One region of the Glutamicibacter sp. NPDC055354 genome, then DNA from elsewhere that is predicted to be linked to it. Evidence: predicted binding sites of a transcription regulator. Region 1 holds the regulator's gene; the other holds the start of a gene.
What was found. Region 1 encodes LexA, which represses DNA repair genes until DNA is damaged. Its sites were predicted from a motif close to TCGAACANNTGTTCGA; they were not measured.
Positions count from the first base shown of each region.

Region 2: ACWICV_RS02375 (DUF222 domain-containing protein) is a predicted target of LexA. The motif match lies at 3,396-3,411, and genes of this name have one in related genera.

Region 1 covers NZ_JBSHMB010000002.1:593,524-603,625, reverse strand. Annotated here, with positions in the region: gene ACWICV_RS13045 (histidinol-phosphate transaminase) at 5-1,111, opposite strand; gene ACWICV_RS13040 (LysM peptidoglycan-binding domain-containing protein) at 1,193-1,546, opposite strand; gene lexA (transcriptional repressor LexA) at 1,805-2,524, shown strand; gene ACWICV_RS13030 (glycoside hydrolase family 76 protein) at 2,581-3,660, opposite strand; gene ACWICV_RS13025 (ATP-dependent DNA helicase) at 3,766-5,763, opposite strand; gene hflX (GTPase HflX) at 5,756-7,324, opposite strand; gene ACWICV_RS13015 (class I SAM-dependent methyltransferase) at 7,744-8,349, shown strand; gene dapF (diaminopimelate epimerase) at 8,419-9,354, opposite strand; gene miaA (tRNA (adenosine(37)-N6)-dimethylallyltransferase MiaA) at 9,387-10,102, opposite strand, start outside.
Region 2 covers NZ_JBSHMB010000001.1:523,615-533,716, forward strand. Annotated here, with positions in the region: gene ACWICV_RS02365 (TrmH family RNA methyltransferase) at 1-577, shown strand, start outside; gene ACWICV_RS02370 (type B 50S ribosomal protein L31) at 725-982, shown strand; gene ACWICV_RS02375 (DUF222 domain-containing protein) at 1,734-3,332, opposite strand; gene ACWICV_RS02380 (lipoate--protein ligase family protein) at 3,504-4,559, shown strand; gene ACWICV_RS02385 (hypothetical protein) at 4,626-4,751, shown strand; gene pepN (aminopeptidase N) at 4,782-7,427, opposite strand; gene ACWICV_RS02395 (FadR/GntR family transcriptional regulator) at 7,472-8,230, opposite strand; gene ACWICV_RS02400 (ABC transporter substrate-binding protein) at 8,334-9,944, shown strand; gene ACWICV_RS02405 (ABC transporter permease) at 10,053-10,102, shown strand, end outside.

The DNA of each region.
Region 1 (10,102 bases):
TTGATTACTTCTGCGAGCCGAGCAGTTCGGCAAGTCGTTCCAAGAAGGCTGTGGTTTCCGATTCGGTTCCTGCCGTAACACGCAAGGTTCCCGGGATTCCATTGTCGCGGATGATGATGCCGGCTTCCAACAGGCCTTCCCAAATCTTGCGGGGGTCTTCGACGCCACCGAAGAAGACGAAGTTGGAGTCGGAGACCGATGGCTTGAGGCCAAGTTCCTTCAGGCGCGCGACGATGCGGTCCCGCTGGGACTTGATGTCCTCGACCTGGGCCAACAGCAACTCGATGTTCTTCAAGGCCGCGATGGCGGTTGCCTGGGTCACTGCCGACAGGTGGTATGGCAGTCGCACCAAGCGGATGGCATCGGTGACTTCTGGCGCAGCGGCCAGGTAGCCTACGCGCGCACCGGCCAGGCCGAAAGCCTTGGACATGGTGCGCGAGACAATCAGCCGCTGGCGGCCTTCGAGCAGGCTCAGCGCCGAGGTGGTGCTGGCCAAGGAGAACTCGGCGTACGCCTCATCCACGATCACCATGCCGTTATGCTCGCTCATGGCTTCATATACCGCGGTGATGACGTCCAGGCCAAGGGCCGTGCCGGTGGGGTTATTCGGAGAGCAGAGAAAAACGATGTTCGGCTTGTGCTCGCGAACCTGTGCGGCTGCGGAATCGGCGGACAACGTGAAATCTGCGGCGCGTTCACCGGCGATATATTTCGTGTCAGTACCACTGGCAAGCAGCGGGTACATGGAGTAGGTAGGGCCGAAGCTCATCACGGCACGGCCGGGGCCGCCAAAGGCTTGCAGGATTTGCTGCAGGATTTCATTGGAACCGTTAGCGGCCCAGATATTGTCCTTTGTGAGCGAGTGGCCGAGGTAATCGGCTAGGAGTTCGCGAAGCTCGGTGAACTCGCGGTCCGGATACCGGTTCAACGTTGCCGCCGCCTTGGCCACCTCTTGTGCAATGGCATCGACGACTGTCGGTGGCAACGGATGGGTGTTCTCGTTGACGTTCAGCTGGATGGGCACGTCAATTTGTGGTGCGCCATAAGGGGATAGCCCGCGGAGATTCTCACGCAAGGGCAGCTGACTCAAAAGTTCACTGCGGTCATTCACGCATCAAGTCTACGTGCGCAGCGCGCCTGCCGGTGAATCCGCTACGGCCACAGGTAACAAACTCGAAGCAAGCTGGGGAAGCTAGCCGGCAAGGACCGGAATCGAGAGGGTTTCGCCGACCTGGATTTCGCTGCCGGTCAGGGCATTGAGTTCGGCGATGTGGCCCACTGCCGAGGTCACGTCGTAACCGGTGGCGTAATCCCGGGCCAGGCTCCACAGCGTATCCCCTGGAATAACGGTGACATCAACGGTTCCGACTCCAACAGGAGTATCGGCTGCGGCATGCGCGTCAGAGGCAAACATGGAGATGAAGAAAGCTGCGGCGATGGTGAGTGCGAAAATGGGCATACCCACAAGCACGGCCCATCCGCGACGGTTGATGCGGATCTTCAGTGGTGCCTGGGTCTGATTTGAGTCAAGTGCGACGGTTGCCATGACTTTGTCTCCTCAAGAAATTCAAGTGATGCGAATTTGTATTCGAAAGCGTAGATTCGAAAACTTGTTCGAACCTCGTATATCTGTTCTAACAGAGGTTTGCGGAACTTGTCCAGAAGTTTTCGAACAAATCTTTGAAAGAAGCTCGCTTATCTACTAAGATTTCGAAGTAGACGAGCAATGAAAACATCTCACCATCTAGCGCCGACAGTTTGGACTTACGAACTTTCGAATGATTGCTAGGGAAGGCAAAATCTCATGTCAGCTTCACAACGCACTCCCCGATCGAATGCACGTTCGCTGACGATTCGCCAAAAGAAGATCCTGGAGACGATCCAGCGGTCAATCGGCAAGAACGGTTATCCACCATCGATGCGTGAGATTGGTGACGCAGTGGGGCTCAAGAGCCTTTCGAGCGTCACCCACCAGCTGAGCCAGCTGGAAAAGCTCGGCTATATCCGTCGAGATCCACGCCGTCCGCGCGCAATGGAAATCCTGCTGCCTCTGCAGCTGGCCGAAGACGCCGAGAAGGCCGAAGTTTCGAAGCCGGTCGAGCCAGATGCCAGCGAAGACGCCAAGATCATTGAATTGAGCACTTCCGCTGACACCACCATGGTTCCCCTGGTTGGCCGTATCGCTGCCGGCGGTCCGATCCTTGCCGAACAGTCCGTCGAGGATGTTTTCTCGTTGCCTCGTCAGCTCGTAGGCCACGGCGAACTGTTCATGCTCAAGGTTTCCGGCGATTCAATGGTTGACGCTGCGATTTGCGATGGCGACTGGGTAGTTGTCCGCCGCCAGCAGACGGCGGACAACGGCGACATCGTAGCTGCCCTGCTCGATGAAGAAGCCACGGTAAAGACTTTCCGGCAGCGTGACGGGCACACCTGGCTGCTTCCGCAGAACTCGCGCTACGAACCAATTTTGGGTGATGCCGCAACGATCATGGGACGCGTCGTCTCGGTGATGCGCTCGCTCTAGAATACGTACGGTCATTGCGCTGGTGCTTGGCACCAGCGCAATTCTCGTTTAACCCGCTATTGGCCGGCGTTCAACTCGAATTGAGCGGCCGCCGAGAAGATCATCCAGCGTTGGATTGCCGCCGAAAGCCGGCGTGGCTCCTGGTCAGCCAGATGGCGCGCCGTTGCCATGACCAGCCTCCTGGCCTGCTCCCGGCTCCGGGCTTCCAAGCGGACATCATTACCGGCGAGGGCCAGATATCGGCAGAGTATCCCCGCGAACAGGTTGCCGTCTCCCCCGCTGTTGAACGAGAGGACCCCGGCAGCAGTTGACAGCGATTTCGTGGTGGCATCGATCAGTACTTGAGCGTGAGCCAGATCAGCAGGCTCGCCAAGCTCAAGCAATGCCCCGAGCACCAGGCCCTGGTTATAGGTGTAGACCGCTGGTTCCACGGCGTGTCCCTGCGTGGTCAACCGAAGTCCGTCCAGATACAGTCCTCGCTCCACGCTGAACAGATTCTTTTCCAGCCACTGGAGAAGCTCTCGCGCGGTCTCTTTCTCCCCGGTACGGGCAAAGAACAGTGCCGCCGGCGCGTTGGCTGGCGTGTTCTTGAAATCCCGCTTTCTGGACCAGTACAGGCCGCCGTCCAGCACCCCATCCATGCCGGCATGGAGCTGCCGTCCCAGCGTCCGAACTGCCGCCTCGGCAGGACGGCTCCTGTGCCCCGTCACCAGCTGCGTGAACTTTGACAGGCGGCCGCTGGCCAGGGCAAGCCAAGCCATGTCGTCGAAGAAGTAGTTGGGCAAGATCCCGAAGTTTCGAATTCGAATGCCGCGCAATAGGCCGTTGGCCCGGGCAAGCGCTTCGCGCGCCCGGTGTTCGTTGCCTTCGTCCCAGTACGATCGGCCCTCATCGATGATGGCATCCAGATAGTGCGCCTGCCACCAATAGTTCCACTCCGCAAGCGGGTGCGCGAAACCATTGAGATTGCTGAGCATGCTTCCGTCGCGCAACCGATGCGCTTTGCTGTAGCTCTGTCCAATCCACGTTCCGGGCAACCCCATGAGGCGATGCCCGAACCGCTGGTGGGTGTCGATCGCGGCTTGGTGCGCCAATTCCTGCATGGACTCCATGGTGCCTTCCGATTCGAGCTTCATCAGTTCTTGTCACAGACCTTAGTGCATCTGGAAGCATCATGCTGGTACCGGTTAAAGAACACGAGCTGTCCCGAAGGACAGCTCAAGTTCATATTCTGGTTGCGGCTATTTCCCGCCCGGGTTCAATCGCTTGAGAACACCAGTAATGACCTTCTTATCGACAGTCGGCCACATCGGAGGCAGGGTAGCTTTCAAGAAGCTGCCATACCGCGCCGTGGCCATGCGCGAATCAAGGATCGCCACAACGCCCTTATCCCCGACCGAACGAATCAAGCGCCCAGCACCCTGGGCCAGGCGAATCGCCGCATGGGTGGCGGCAACCTGCATGAAGCCATTTCCGCCATGCTTGGCCACGTCCTCGGAACGGGCCTTGGAGATAGGATCATCCGGGCGCGGGAAAGGAATCTTGTCGATGATGACCAGCCGGCAAGAATCGCCTGGCACGTCCACGCCCTGCCACAAGGTCATGGTTCCAAACAGGCAGGTGTCGCGTTCGCTGCTGAACTGTTCGACCAGCGACTTCATGCTGGCTTCACCCTGGCACAAGATTTCCACGTCCAGGCGCTCGCGCAAGATGCTTGCCGCTTCCTCGGCGGAACGCTTGGAAGTGAACAGCGCCAAGGCGCCGCCACCGGAGGCCTTGATGAGATCTTCGATCTCATCCAGCGTCTCCGCCGCCAGTTGGCGTCCTGGCTTGGGCAGGTGCTTGGCCACGTAGAGGATGCCCTGCTTGGGGTAATCGAAAGGGCTGCCAACATCTACGCCGGTCCATGATGGAGCGCCGGCGCCCATCAGGCCCAAGGAGCCTGCTACCGAGTCGAACTGCGAGCCAATGGCCAAGGTGGCGCTGGTCAATACGACCGTGCGCCCGTCGAAGAGGCCCTCGCGCAACTTGCCGGCCACCGACAACGGTGCCACGTTCAAGGTTGCAGGCTGGCTCTCATCGGCCTCGACGTAGCCCCGGCCTTCGACAAACTCCCGCGGACGGGTGGTGTACAGGACCTCGCGGCGTTCTTCGGATTCGAGCATGCGAATCGCATCATCCATCACGGCCTGCAGCTGGGAGCGGGCAGTCTGGCGGCCGCCATCGGCCGGTGCATTGGCTTCGGGCTTGGACAGCGCCAGAGCCAGCCGGGCCTGCTCCACGATGTCGTTCAGGGCAATGCCCATGTCTTCGCGCAGACCATGTTCCAGCAAGCCTGTCGGCAACCCGGTCAACGACTTTTCCAGGCGGTTTGCGGCCTTGACCATCTCATCCGCATTGATACCGCAATGGCGCTTGGCACCGCCAGCGGCGGTAAGCACCATGCGCGAGGAGAGCGCGCCCGAAACCGAGCTGGTCACGCGATCTTGCAGTTCGTGGGCCTCATCGATGATCGCGACTTCGAAGTCCGGGAGAACCGAAAGCCCCTCGAAGGCCGAAACCGCCAGCAACGCATGGTTCGTAATGACCACGTCGGACTCGGCGGCACGGGCACGCGCCATTTCCGAGAAGCATTCGTCCGCCATCGGGCACTTCTGCGAGCCGAGGCACTCCATGGCCGAAACCGAGACCTGCTTCCAAGCCTTGTCACTAACCCCGGGCACCAGTTCATCGCGGTCACCCGTGTCGGTCTCTTCGGCCCATTCACGCAGTTTCATTACTTCGCTAGCCAGCGGCGAGTAAGTGGTGCCGGCAGGTATCGCCGGCTCGTCCATGGAAAAAAGAGTGCCTTCGTCATCCGGGTATCCGCCGCCGAGCTTGTACTGGCACAGGTAGTTCGAGCGCCCCTTGAGCAGCGCGACATCCATCGGGCGCGAGAGCTTGCCCTTGAGCGAGTCGAGTAATCGCGGTACGTCACGGCCGACAATCTGCGATTGCAGCGCCAATGTCGCGGTGGAGACGATCACTGGCTTGGCGCTGGTTTGCGCGTGGGCCAGTGCCGGAATCAGGTAGCCCATGGACTTGCCCGTTCCGGTACCGGCCTGCACCAGCAAATGCTTTTCGTCTTCCAACGCGCTGACCACGTGCTTGACCATTTCCTGCTGGCCGGTGCGCATGGCGCCGCCCATGGAAGTGACCGCGGCCTCCAGGAGCCCCAGGGCCTGCTCTTGCTTATCCATGAAGGTTGAAGGTCTCCAACTCTGCGGCAAAGGAATCGCGCACCTTGACGATCAGCCGGGTGCCCTCCTCCAGGTGTTCGCTTTCCAGGATCTCGGATTCGCTCTGGTGCAGCTTGGCGATCAAATCCCCCCGGTTGTAGGGAATGAGTACCTCAACCTGGACTCCGGGGCGTGGAATCGAGGAACTGATCTTTTCCAGCAGCTCCTGGATGCCTTCACCGGTATGCGCAGAGACAACCACAGTGTTGGATTCCTTGTTGCGGATGCGTTCGATAACGAACGGATCAGCCACATCAGCCTTATTCACCACGATGATCTCTGGGATGTTCAACGCGTCGACTTCGCCGAGCACGGTGCGCACGGCCTGGATCTGCCCTTCGGGATCCGGATGGGACCCGTCAACGACGTGCAGGATGAGATCCGAATCGGCGATTTCCTCCAAAGTGGAACGGAAGGCTTCCACCAGCTGGGTCGGAAGGTTGGAAACGAATCCCACGGTATCGGCCAGGGTGTAGGTCAGCCCGTCTTCGGTCGCCGACTGGCGAACGGTCGGGTCCAGGGTAGCGAACAGCGCGTTCTCCACCAGCACACCGGCGTTGGTCAGTCGGTTAAGCAGCGATGACTTGCCAGCGTTGGTGTAGCCGGCAATGGCTACGGCCGGAACCTCATTGCGCTTGCGGTTGGCACGCTTGGCTTCGCGCGCAGGCTTCATGGCCTTGATCTCGCGGCGCAGCTTCGCCATGCGGTCGCGAATGCGGCGGCGGTCCATTTCAATCTTGGTTTCACCCGGTCCACGCGAACCGATACCGCCACCGGCGGCACCCACGCGGCCACCGGCCTGGCGGGACATCGATTCTCCCCAACCGCGAAGGCGCGGCAGCAGGTATTCGAGCTGGGCCAGTTCAACCTGCGCCTTGCCCTCTCGCGACTGGGCATGCTGCGCAAAGATATCCAGGATCAGGCTGGTGCGGTCGATCACCTTGACCTTGACGATATCCTCCAAGGCGCGACGCTGCGAAGGAGCCAGCTCTGCATCGACAACCACGGTATCGGCGCCAGTGGAAGCAACAATTCCGCGCAGCTCTTCAGCCTTGCCCGAGCCGAGGAAAGTCGATGGGTCCGGCTTGCTGCGACGCTGCACCAGCCCGTCCAGGACCTCCGAGCCGGCGGTCTCTGCCAAAGCGGCGAGCTCACGCAGGGAATTCTCGGCGTCGGTGACGGTGCCGTCGCTCCAGATGCCAGCCAGCACGACGCGTTCCAGGCGCAGCTGGCGGTACTCGACTTCGGTGACGTCTTCCAGTTCCGTGGACAGGCCTGCGACGCGGCGCAGCGCACGGCGGTCGTCCAAATCTTCCTGGTCCCCGTCGAAATGGGTGAGGCCGGAGGAAAAACGGTTCAGTGCAGAGGCTTGCCCGGCGAAGATGGAACTCTCTTCTTCGCCGAAGTGCTGGACCTGCGGGCTCTGCGCATCGTCGGCTGCGAGGATTCGATCGATGGCGGCCTGGATCTGGGCATCATCCATAGATGCCGAATCGTGCTCGTGTGACTCGGAGTTAGTCATGGTCTCCTTAGAAGTACTTCGCTTTCCAGAATAGTGCGGGTGGGCCCCACTTTGCGACGTGGCGCGTTCAGTTTCGGTTGGTTCATCAAACATTCGTGGTCCTTTGCAAGGAGTAAAGGTCTATGAGCAGACAGGTGAATGCATGGTTACCGGTGAGCAAAGGCGAATGCGGGGTTCCAAAAAGAAGAACTGCCAAGAAGGGGAAATGACTTTGCTGTCTGCTGATTCATGCAGGTGGGCGCGCAAGAAGTGCACGGCCAGCTCGTGGAATCGCGGGTAACCAAGAGGATTACGTATTAGACGAAAATGAAAGTCATAGGGAAAACTCTATCAGTGATATCGTGTCGTGCCTATATCGCTTTGCTCACGTTGGCGACCCCGTTCTTTGGGGTAACCGTACTGGGCGATAAACTTTGCCTATGACCTCGGATCACTACTTCACCGCCAGCCCGGCCTCGGCAGACGAACGTCGCACCATCGAAGTCGAGCTCAATGGCTCGCTGCGCAAAGTGCAGACGGCCTCCGGCATTTTCTCCCCTGCCGGGCTGGATAAGGGCACAGCGGTATTACTGCAGTACGTGCCGGCCCCTCGCGGACGCATCCTGGATATCGGGTGCGGCTGGGGGCCCATCACCTTGGCCGCTGCCGAGCAGTCCCCGCAGTCCGAGGTCTACGGCGTCGACGTCAATGAGCGTTCCATCGATCTGGCCCGCTTGAACGCCACTGCGTTGGGCTTGTCCAACGTTGTTGTCGGCACTCCTGAATCCGTGGATCCGAACTTGGAATTCGACACCATCTGGTCCAACCCGCCCATTCGCATCGGCAAGGATGCCCTGCATGAGCTGCTGATGCTGTGGTTGCCGCGTTTGGCGCCGGGCGGCGAGGCCTGGATGGTGGTGCAGAAGAACCTTGGCAGTGACTCGTTGCAGAAGTGGCTGGTTGAGCAGCTTCCCTCGGAGTGGAAGATCACCCGCGAAGCGACCGCCAAGGCCTTCCGCGTGCTGAAGGTAGCGCGCCCGGCCTAGAGGACCGAAGGCAAACCGCAGATCGGCTAGCCGAGCCAATCTGCGGTTCTGCGAAGAACCGGATCAGTTCTACTGCGCACCGAGGATCCCGCGTGCCACCAGATCCGCGGGGCCACTGAGGATCGTATCTTCTCGGCCGCTTGCATTGCCGCGGAATTCAACGCCGACCACGCCGCCTGGCACCGCAACAGCCCACTGGTTGATCAGCGCGGTGCTGCGCGCCCAGTACCGCACGGCAGCTGCAGCCGCGCAGGCACCGGTACCGCAAGAGAGGGTCTCTCCTACCCCGCGTTCATGGACGCGCATCTGGACCTGGGCAACTCCGTCTTCTTCAATCAGCGGTTCGGATGGAACCACGAATTCCACGTTGGTGCCGTGGGCAGGAACGGGAGATACCTCTGGTGCCTGGAACAGGTCCAATGCTTCGAGCATTCGGGCATCGGGCAACGCCACAACGGTGTGCGGATTGCCCATGGTGATACTCAAGGCAGGCAGGGCCTGTTCCCAGCCACGCGGCTTGACCATGGAGTCCACGGATTTTTCGGCCGCGTCCTGCTCGAAGATCAGGCCCCAAGGACCCAGGTTCACTGCGTAGCCATCGACCAGGCGGGTAATTTCCTTGACCCCTGCACGGCTGCCGATCTGGAAGCTTTGCCCCACCTGGAGGCTCACCAGCCCCTCGGCAATCAAGTAGTGCGCGAAGGCACGCACGCCATTGCCGCACATTTCGGCGATGGAACCGTCGTTGTTCCGGTAATCCATGAACCAGTAGGCCTTGGGGTTCTCCAGGAACTGCTCTTCGTATCCCGGAACCTTGGAGGTTGGCACGGCACGGATGAGCCCGTCGCCGCCAATGCCGAATCGGCGATGGCACAGGGCCGCTACCTGTTCGGGGGTGATGTCGAGCTTTGCTTCAGGGTCTGCAACCAGTACGAAGTCGTTGCCGGTAGCGTGGCCCTTGGCAAAATGTTGTCCAGCCAGCTGTCCTAGTTCGGTGCGGTACATCTATGCTCCTAGAGTTTTCCTGCGTATGTTGGCTAGCCAATGATCTTCAGCGTTTTTTCCAGCAGTCCCGGTTCGATCGGGTTCAGCCAGTTGACCCGCTGGTCTGCATTGAACCAGGTGATCTGCCGTCGCGCGAACTTGCGCGTGGCGATGATCGTCTGGTCAATGGCTTCGGCTCGGGTGATCTGCCCATCCAAGTAGTCAATGTACTGCTGGTACCCGATGGCACGCGAAGCGGTCTTGCCTTCGCGTAATCCTTGTTCAAGAAGTCCTGCGACTTCTTCGGCTAATCCCATGGCATCCATCTTGTGCACGCGGGCTTCCAGGGCTTCGTGCAATGCATGCCGGTCATAGTTCAAACCGATCTGGATTGCCGGTGCGGCATACTCGCGTTGCGGCATGAAGGAGCTGAAGGCCCGCCCGGAAATCTCGTAGACTTCAAGGGCCCGGATCGCGCGGCGCAAATCCAGGTTGCGCCCAGCGGACACCGGGTCCACCTCGGCCAATCGGCGGCGCAGGGGTACGTCGCCTTCGGCCTCGACCTCAGCCTCCAGCCGTTTCCTGACCCCGGGATCTGTCGGCGGGAAATCGATGACGTCAAGTGCTGCGCGCACATACAGTCCAGAGCCGCCGACCATCACCGGAATCTTGCCGCGGGCCCGGATTCGGGCGAAGTGGTCGCGGGCTTGGGCTTGGAAGGCCGCGACGGACGCTTCCTCGGTGATGGCCATGGTGTCGAGCAAATGAT
Region 2 (10,102 bases), on a different contig from region 1:
TTTCATTGGGGATGATCGGCAGCTCCAGGATCTGGTCGGCTTCCACTTGCACCGCGGCGCCATGGCAGCGATGAATCGTCCCGAACCGCTGGATCTGGACGAAGTGCTTGAAGCCAGTTCGCGCGTCGCCATCTTGGAAGACATCGCCGACCATACTAACCTCGGCGCAATTATCCGTTCGGCTTCAGGGCTTGGCGTTGACGCCGTGCTGCTCACCCCCAAATGCGTGGACCCCTGGTACCGTCGCAGCGCCCGCGTCTCAATGGGGACGGTCTTCGACCTTCCTTGGGTACGCATGCTGTCGTGGCCAGAGGACATCCAGACCTTGAAGAGGCATGGCTACGAGATGCTCGCCATGGAACTGACCGAGGACGCGATCCCGCTAAACGAAGTAGAGATCAAGTCTGGCCAGAAGGTCGCCATGATCTTGGGCAACGAAGGCAGGGGAGTTACCGATGAAGCTCTGGCCGCCGTTGACCGGACCGTGATCATCCCTATGTACCGCGAAGTGGATTCCCTGAATGTTGGTGCCGCTAGCGCAATTGCATTCTGGCATTTGTGCTCCGCGCCACGCTAAGAAGGTTTCTGCCGCCGCCGCTTTTGCGATAGGATGGACTGTCTGTGCATTGAGGTCTCTTCATGGAGCCCTGAATGCGGGACACAATTTCCGAGTAAGTAGCTACTGGCAAAATCCAGTGGCCATAAACAAAAAAGGTGTATAGCTATGAAGGCTGATATCCATCCACAGTACGGCCCAGTTGTCTTCAACGACCTGGCATCCGGCGAGAAGATCCTGACCCGTTCGACCGCTAAGTCGGACAAGACCATCGAATGGGAAGATGGCAACACCTACCCAGTAATCGACGTCGAAATCTCGGCGGCTTCGCACCCGTTCTACACCGGCAAGCAGCGCATCATGGACACCGCTGGTCGTGTCGAGCGCTTCAACGCCCGCTTCAAGGGCTTCGGCGGCAAGAAGTAATACTTCGCCCCTAGCAAGCTTTCGCGGCGTGTTTCCAGTATTTGGAAACACGCCGCTGCTGCTTTAACAGCACACCTGTCCATCAGTGACTGAAAAATGTTTTCACGGAACCGTCTAAGAGGATTCGTTTTTCGCGCCACGATGCGCATCGCGGCATCTTGGCAGTTTCCTGGATGCGCCAGTGACTGAAAAATATTGTCAGCAGCGTCCGCCCCAGCGTCTTCCGGCTCAATAGCCGTCGGGGCGGCAGGAGATGACTGAAAAATGCTCTCACTTAACTGACTAGGAGGATTCCTTTTTCGCGCCGCGATGCGCTAGTGGCATTTTGCTAGTCGTCTCGATGCGCCAGTGACTGAAAAATATTGTCAGCAGCGTTCGCCCCAGCGTCGTTCGGCGCAATAGCCGTCGGGGCAGCCGGGGATGACTGAAAAATGTTTTCACGGAACTGTCGTAGAGGTCCCGTTTTTGGCACAGCGGTGCGCATCGGGCATTTTGGCAGTTGCCTGGAGGCGCCATTGACTGAAAAATATTGTCAGGAGCGTTTGCCCAGAGCTTTTCGGTGCTATAGCCGTCGGGGTTTCCAGTGGCGGCTGAATAAGGATTCGCTGACTCGTCGAAGCAGACGTCTTGGCCGCACTGCTCCGAGCAACTGGCTCCATCGCCGTTGCGTGAATGGTGTTATTGGTGGTGTGGAGGTGCTGGTGACTGAAAAATTCTGTCACCCAAAAACCGGTCAATCGGGATAGCGTCCTCAGCCTGTTTCCTTCTGGCCGTCATCTGGCGGCGATTCAGGACCGGGATCCTCGTCTGGAATGTCGACGCGAGGCTTGAGCCCAAGTACCCTGCGTACTTCTGCCGTGAGTCGAATATGCGGCAAAGGAATGACCTTAGGGCGCTCTGGGCAATGATCATTTACATGATCGAATTGGTCCACACGCTTGACGCTTTCCGGAATAACGAGTGCGCTCAGCCCGTGTGGAGTCACCCACATCTTGGATCCGTCAGGACGCGGAACGACTTTCCAACCCAATGCATGCTTGAACATTTGATGCTGCTTGCACAGCAGATGCGTATTGTCCCTGGTCGTATGCCCTCCGTGAGCCCAGCCATTTATATGGTCAATCTCGGAGCGGTCAGCTGGACGGCGGCAGCCGGGGAAGCAGCAATGCTCATCGCGGTGCCGTAACAGATCCTTGAGGCTCTGCGAGGGCCGGTAGCGCCTTCGCTCGACATCTATCGCGGCGCCAGTCCATGGGTCGGTCAGCACGCGCTGGAACGAAGGCGCATCCTTTGCCAACACCAATGCGACCCCCAGTGGGATGGGGCCGTAGCCTTCCAGGTCAGCCACGGTCCTTGTAGGATCCGCCAGCATTTCCACCGCGGGAATCGTGATGGATACCCGTGGCTTGAGGGGCGTGCCTTCCCGGTCCGGCCAGCCGTTGAGGATGATGTCTGCAAAGGCGTCCGCTTCTATTTGCTCCCGGGTGCGGGGATCCTGCGGATCGTTATGCTGATCAGCTAGCCACTTCACGGAGTTCTTGATGGAGTGAATCACTGCGGCACTGTTGTAGTACTTGAGGGTGGACATGCCATTTTCGTTATCCCATAGCGTGAGCTTGCGATTCTTTTCAGACTTCTTGTGCCTTTGTTCGGCGGCCTCCGGGCACATCCTGTCATGGAACCGGCGTGCGCGTTGGTATATCGCGTCATCAGACGCAGTCTTCGCCATGGGCAACAGCACGCGTTGCATCTGCATGATTTGTTCGGGGAGCAAGTCCTGCGAATACTTCACGATGTCATGCGCTGCCTTGGGCGTGATCTCTCCTGCAGCCAGAGCCGTGAGGGTTTCCTTGCAGGCGTAGCGAAGACCCTTGGCATAGAACATCCGCTTGCCTACTATGCGAGGGGTCTCACGCAGCGCGACAGCCGCTTCTGCGATGAAGTTGGAGTTGATGACCTGGTCACTGCCGCGGTCAACGCCATAGTATTGAGCACTTTTCCGAGCCTCGCGTTCCTCCTCCTCGGTAGTGGTCCCCGCGGTGGCGATCATATCGGCAAATGATTCACTGACTTGTTCTACTGAATCGGCCAGCAGCACAGATGTCATTGCATCGAGGGTGCTCTGGATGCGCTGGATTTTCTTCAGCCGTTCGAGGGCGTCGTCGGGGCCATTGAGCGGGCCCGCGTCGTAGAGCTCATCTGCCAATTGCTTCAGCGGACCATGGAACAGGTGATGTTCGAGATGGTCGCTGAATAACGAATCCTTGTGGGATTCTGTGCGAGTGCCAGCTGGGGGCAACGGTAGACGATGTTCATCATCGTCGTCATGGATGAAATCGGGTATAGCCATAGTTAATTATCCTGCCGGCAACAGACAGTTTGGCCCGGAAATCCGCGGAATGTGGAAGTATTCTCGAATATTTATTCGATTGTTATCCGGCGTCGAATGTTGCCACTGCGAACCACCGAATCCGGGGGCGCGTGGATTCGACTAGTGGGCAGCCGGGGATAGAATGAAACCATGAAGCATCATGGTGAATACAAGGTAGTCGGTGGCAAATTAGTCGTTGTAGATCTGGATACTTCCGATGGCGTGATCACCGAAGTGTCATTGAATGGCGACTTCTTCCTGGAACCAGATGATGCACTCGATGACTTGAATGATGCGCTACGCGGTTTGCCAGCGGACGCCAGCCACAGCACCATACGCAATGCGGTAACCAAAAATCTGCGTGAAGGCGCAGTGATGTTCGGTTTTGACGAAGACGCCATCGCGCGCGTCGTCCGCCGCGCGCTGGGACACGCCACCAAGTGGGAAGACCACGAGTGGGAAGTCCTGGGCCCGGAGATCATTCCAATCACCGAGCAAGTGGCGCTGGATGAGATGCTGACCCGGCAAATCGCCAAGGGGACCCGCAAGCCGACCATCCGCTTCTGGGACTGGAGCGAAGGCGCCGTCGTGATCGGCTCCTTCCAGTCGCTGAAGAACGAAGTGGACATGGAGCAAGCCGAAAAGCACGGCATCCAGGTGGTTCGCCGCATTTCCGGAGGCGGCGCGATGTTCATGGAAGCTGGCAACTGCATTACCTACTCGCTCTACGCTCCTGAATCCCTGGTGGACGGCATGAGCTTTGCCGATTCCTACCCGTACCTGGACGCCTGGGTGATGGAAGCGCTGGAAAGCATCGGCCTGGAAGCGTACTACAAGCCGCTGAACGACATCGCGACCCCTGCCGGCAAGATCGGCGGCGCAGCTCAAAAGCGCCTGGCCAACGGTGCGATGCTGCACCACGTCACGATGAGCTACGACATCGACGCGGAGAAGATGACCCAGGTGCTGCGCATTGGCCGGGAGAAGATCTCCGACAAGGGCATCACCTCAGCGGTCAAGCGTGTGGATCCGCTGAAGTCGCAGACAAAGCTGGATCGCATGGAGATCATCAACGTCATGATGGACACCTTCGCCAAGCGCACCGGGGCCAAGCCGGCGCAGCTGGATGCCGAATCCCGTCTGGAGGCGAAGGAATTGGCCGAGGCCAAATTCGCTACCGCGCAGTGGACCGCGCGGGTTCCGTAGCGAGCCAAGATCCAAGGGCCTGTTCTCGATCAAGTTCGAGGCCAGGCCCTTGTTTCGCTTGAGGCCATGGTTGCTGTGGCCCTGCCATCTCCGCTGGGCCGGCCGGGTTCGGCCGCAGGGCAGACCCGCACTGGAACCGGTTGCGCCACCGGCAACGGCCTGCGGCTCTTGGCCGGCCCGCTGCGTGGATAAGCAGCGGGCCGGCCTTCGGAGGGCCAGCGCCTAGCGGCTGGTGCGGCTGTAGGCCTGGGCCTTCAGCGAGCGTTCCAGTTCTGCGCGTTCCTCAAGCAGGATGCGCTTGAGGGCGGCCGGTGCGCTCTCATGGCGTTCCAGCCATGCGGTAGCGGTGGCCAGTGCATGGTTCTGCTCGATGGCGCCCTGGAGATCCTGGTGCCCTGGATACAGCCCCTCGATCACGCGCGTGGCGAATTCCATGCCCATGGTCTCGAAGACCGGCAGGATCGCGGCCCAGTAGCGTTCCTCGAACGGTGCCAGCAGGGCGGAGGAACCCATGGTGAAGCCCAGCGCGGTGGCCGAGAGGGCATCGTTGGACAGCTCCCCGTGTTCATCGCGCGCCATCAGCACGGTGTCGAAAGCGGTGTCCTTGGCCTGCGGATCCGGGCGCGCCGCCAGCGCGGTGCGAACCGAATTCTGCGCCACGCTGGTGGGGTTGGCCTTGGCCGCTTCGTGCATGGATGCCTCGGCGGCCTCGTCGAGCCGGCCGGAAGCGGCCAGCGCGATGTAGGAACCCCACAGCAGCTGCTCATCGACGGTGACCTGGTAGGCATTGGGCTGCTCGCCCAGGAAGGCGTCGAGCGCCTCCGGAGCCACGCCGGCACGGGCCAGGCGAACCAGGGTGCGCGCGGTGGTGGTCTGCTGGTCTCCGCCGGCCTCGAACCGGGTGAGCCACCCGGTGAGGGTTGCGGCGGCCTTCTGGCGCAGCTCCGCGCGCAGCTCGGGGGCAACGTACTTGGAAATCGAGGTGGCCAACTGGTCGGTAAGCACCCCGAAGACGCCCGCGTCGGTGACGGCGTGCGCGTGATCGAGGATCGCCTGCACGTAGCTTTGCGCATCCAAGGTGGCCGAACGCACCGCATCCCACAGCGACGCCCAGCAGGTGGCGCGGGGCAGCGAGTCGCCCAGGCCCGAGAGGTGGCCGAGCAAGGTGGCACGCGAAACCGGGTCGAATTCGATCAGCGCATAGGTCTCATCGCCGTCGTTGGGCAGCAGCAGATCCGGGATCCGGCGTCCGACCAGGAAGTCCAGGGCCGCCGATTCGCCGGAGAGCTCCACGTCCACCGAGTCGGTGCGCACCAGCTGGCTCCCGTCCAGCTGGTAGGCGCCGACCGAAAGCACATGCGGGCGGGCGATCTTCTGCCCGGTGACCGGATCGGTGCCCGACTGGATCAGCGATGCCGCGGTGATGGTGCCGCCGGCATCGGTGGTGTACTCGACGTGCAGCTTCGGCACGCCGCTGGTCTTCAGCCAGGCATCCGCCCACTGGCCCATATCGCGGCCGCTGGCCGCTTCGAGCGCTTCGAGGAAGTCATCCAGCGAGGTATTGCCGTAGGCGTGCTTGCGGAAGTAGGCGCGGGCGGCGTCGCGGAAGGCCTCGGCGCCGACAAAGGCGGCCAGCTGCTTGAGCACGCTGGCGCCCTTGGCATAGGTGATGCCATCGAAATTCTGGTCCGCGGCCAGCAGGTCCGGGATGTCGGCCACGATGGGGTGGGTGGTGGGCATCTGGTCGGCCACGTAGGCCCAGGCCTTGCGGCGCGCCGCGAAGGTGGTCCACGCGGTGGTGAAATCGGTGGCTTCGTCGTTGGCCAGGGTGCCGATGTAGTCGGCGAAGGATTCCTTGAGCCACAGGTCATCCCACCACTTCATGGTGACCAGGTCGCCGAACCACATGTGCGCCATTTCGTGCATCAGGGTGTTGCCGCGCTGCTCGTACTGGCCTTCGGTGGCGTGCGAGGTGAAGACGTAGCGTTCGGTGAAGGTGACCAGGCCCGGGTTTTCCATGGCGCCGAGGTTGTACTCCGGCACGAACGCCGAGTCGTACTTGCCCCACGGGTAGGGGTAGTCGAACAGCTGGTGGTAGTAGTCCAGGCCCTGGCTGGTCAGCTTGATGATCTCGTCGCCGTCGAAGTGCTCGGCCAGCGAGGCGCGGCAGGTGGCGGCCATCTCGATGCTCAGCTCTTCGCCGTCCTCCAGCCGCTGGAGGTGCTCGCCGCGCACCACGTGGTACGGTCCGGCCAGCACCGCGGTGATGTAGCTGGAGATCGGGGGAGTCGGGGCGCAGGCCACGGTCTTGGTGCCGTCATCGTGCAGTACCTCATCGACGATCGGCTGGTTGCTGGCCAGATGCCAGGCTGCCGGGCCGGTGAGGGTGAAGCGGTAGCTGGTCTTCAGGTCGGGCTGCTCGAAGCAGGCGAAGACCCGGCGCGCCTCGGAAGGCTCGAACTGGGTGTAGAGGTAGGTTTGGCCATCCTGCGGATCCACGAAGCGGTGCAGGCCCTCGCCGGAGCGCGAGTAGATCGCCCGCCCGGTGATCTTCACGGTGTTCGGCACGTCGGTGCGCAGCTGATCGAGGTAGATGCGTGCATCGAGCACTGCGGATTCCAGGTCGATCGCGGTGCCGTTGACCAGTACCTCGTCCACGGATTCGTGGATGAAGTCGATGAAGGCTGCCGGATCCTTGGAGCTGAAGTTCAGCGTGGTGATCGAGCTGAAGCTGGTGGCTGTGCGATCGGTGGCATTGGAAAGATCGAGCTGGACCTCGGCGAAGTGCCATTCGATATTCCGTGCGCGCCAGGCCGCTTCGTCGCGCCTGAGGTTTTCATTGGGTGCATAGCGTTGAAGTGTGTCCACCACCCCAGCTTAGCTGTGAAAGGAATGCTTTAGGGTTCTTTTTGCTAAACTTCCCGGCTCGCCAGCAGGGCGCGAATGCCGTGGAAGTGCTCGGAGATCAGCTGCCGGGCGGTTTCCACGTCCTTGGCGCGTACCGCGTCGAGGATATCGCGGTGGTCCTGGGCGGTCTTGGCCGGCTGGGTGATTTCCAGATCGGAGTCGATCGCATCGTAGATGGTGCGGTAGACATCCCAGAACACTCCGAGCAGGTTGGTCAGCAGCTGGTTGCCCAGCGGCTCGAAGAGGATGCGGTGGAAGGCCTTGTCCTGCTCGACGAAGGTCTCCTCGCGCGCCGCGTGCTGCTCCATCTGGCTTACGCACTGCTCCAAGGCCTCCAGGTGCTCGTCGGTGACCGCGCGGATGGCCAGGCCGATCAGGCCGGTTTCCAGTGCCTGGCGGACATCGACCAGCTCACTGGCCTCATGGCCATGGTGGCGCAGCGACATCTGCCCGCGGAAGGCCAGGGAGTCATGCAGGGCGTTGAGGTTTTCCTGGGCCACGAACATGCCGAAACCGTGGCGGGTGTCGATGATGCCCAGGGCCTGGAGCACCTTGATCGCCTCGCGCAGGGAGTTGCGCCCCACACCCAGCTCGGCCATGAGTTCCTGCTCGGTGGGCAGCGGGTCCCCGGGCAGCAATCCGCGTTTCAGGATCAGCGTGGTGATGTCATTGGTCAGCGCGCGCAGGCGGGCACGGGCATCTGATCGGCGGGCTGGCATCGTGCTCAACGGATCCTGCTTTCCTCGGCGGGCGGAGAAGTTCATGTGACGCAGTTGACCATGCGGCGTGACGTCCACTACAGTCTAGACCATAGATCGGACATCCTACGTCCTACAACACTCACTCATTTTCCTGGAGGTGGCAAGAATGGCTTTGAACGAAGTAGCCAACAAGCCCTTTGCACGACGAGATTTCCTGAAGATCACCGGCATGGTTGGCGCTGCTGCGGCATTCTCGGCCAGTCTGGCCGCCTGCTCCCCAGGAGCCAGCGGCGGCGCGGGCAGCACCGCAGCTGCCGGCACGGGCACCATCGAGGCAGGCATTTCCTACGCCCTGTCCACAGGTTTCGACCCGATGACCTCCTCCGGCGCGACGCCGTTCGCCGCCAACATGCACATCTTCGAAGGCCTGGTGGACCTGCACCCGGCCACCCGTGAACCGTACCTGGCGCTGGCAGCGGCGGAGCCGAAGCAGATTGACGACACCAGCTGGGAAATCACCCTGCGCGACGGGGCCACCTTCCACAACGGGGAAGCGGTCACCATCCAGGACGTCGTCTACTCCTTCGAGCGGGTGCTGGACACCGGCAACGCCTCGCTGTTCGCCCAGTTCATCCCCTTCATCAAGTCGGTGAAGGCCAAGGACGAGAAGACCGTCGCGTTCACGCTGAACTACGCCTTCCCGCTGTTCCCGACCCGCATCTCGGTGGTCAAGATCGTGCCGAAGGCCGTGGCTTCCAAGGACCAGGCCGGCTTCGACGCCGCGCCGATCGGCACCGGCCCGTACAAGCTGGTCTCGGCCACCAAGGATGACAAGATCGTCTTCGAGAAGTTCGAGGGCTACAACGGCAAGTACCCGGCGACCGCCAGCGGCATGACCTGGTTCCTGCTCTCCGATGCGGCGGCCCGCGTGACCGCCATGGAATCGGGCCGCGTGCAGGCCATCGAGGACGTTCCGTACCTGGATATGGACCGCCTGGCTTCGAAGGCCACGGTGAAGAGCGCCGATTCCTTCGGCCTGCTGTTCCTGATGTTCAACTGCGCCAAGAAGCCATTCGACAACGCGCTGGTCCGCCAGGCACTGCACTACGGCCTGGACACCGAGTCGATCATCAGCACCGCGCTGCTGGGCAACGCCAAGGCGGCCAGCTCCTATGTGCAAGAAAGCCACCCGCAGTACATCAAGGCGGATACGGTCTACGGCTACGACGCGGCGAAGGCCGCGGCGCTGCTGGCCGAAGCCGGCGTGGACAAGCTGGAATTCGAGCTGCTGACCACCGACACCTCGTGGGTCAAGGACATCGCCCCGCTGATCCTCGAATCCTGGAACAAGATCCCGGGCGTGAAGGTCACCATGAAGAACCTGCAGTCCGGCGCGCTGTACACCGACAACGTGGACAGCGGCACCTTCTCGGTGGTGGCCGCCCCGGGCGACCCATCGGTCTTCGGCAACGACCTGGACCTGCTGATGAGCTGGTTCTACCGCGGCGATGTCTGGCCGAAGAACCGCTTCCGCTGGAACGATACGGCCGAATACAAGGAGCTGCAGAAGCAGCTGGACGCGGCCATCCAGACCGATGATTCGAACAAGGCCATGGCGGCGTGGGGCAAGGCGATCAACATCGTCGCCGAACAGGCCCCGCTCTACCCGGTGCTGCACCGCCAGCTGCCATCGGCCTGGGACGAAAACGCGCTGGAAGGCTTCGCGCCGCTGCCAACCACCGGCATCTCCTTTGTCGGCGTGAACCGCAAGGCCTAGCTGGCCCCGGCCCCGCGCAGCAGGCCGGGAGGCACGGCACCCACGCCGTGCCGCCCGGCCCGCACAGCGCAATGACCTGCACACTTCGATACTCGACGGAGCTACTCCATGGGGAATTTCCTCAACCTGCTCTTACGCCGCCTGGCCGCGCTGCCGGT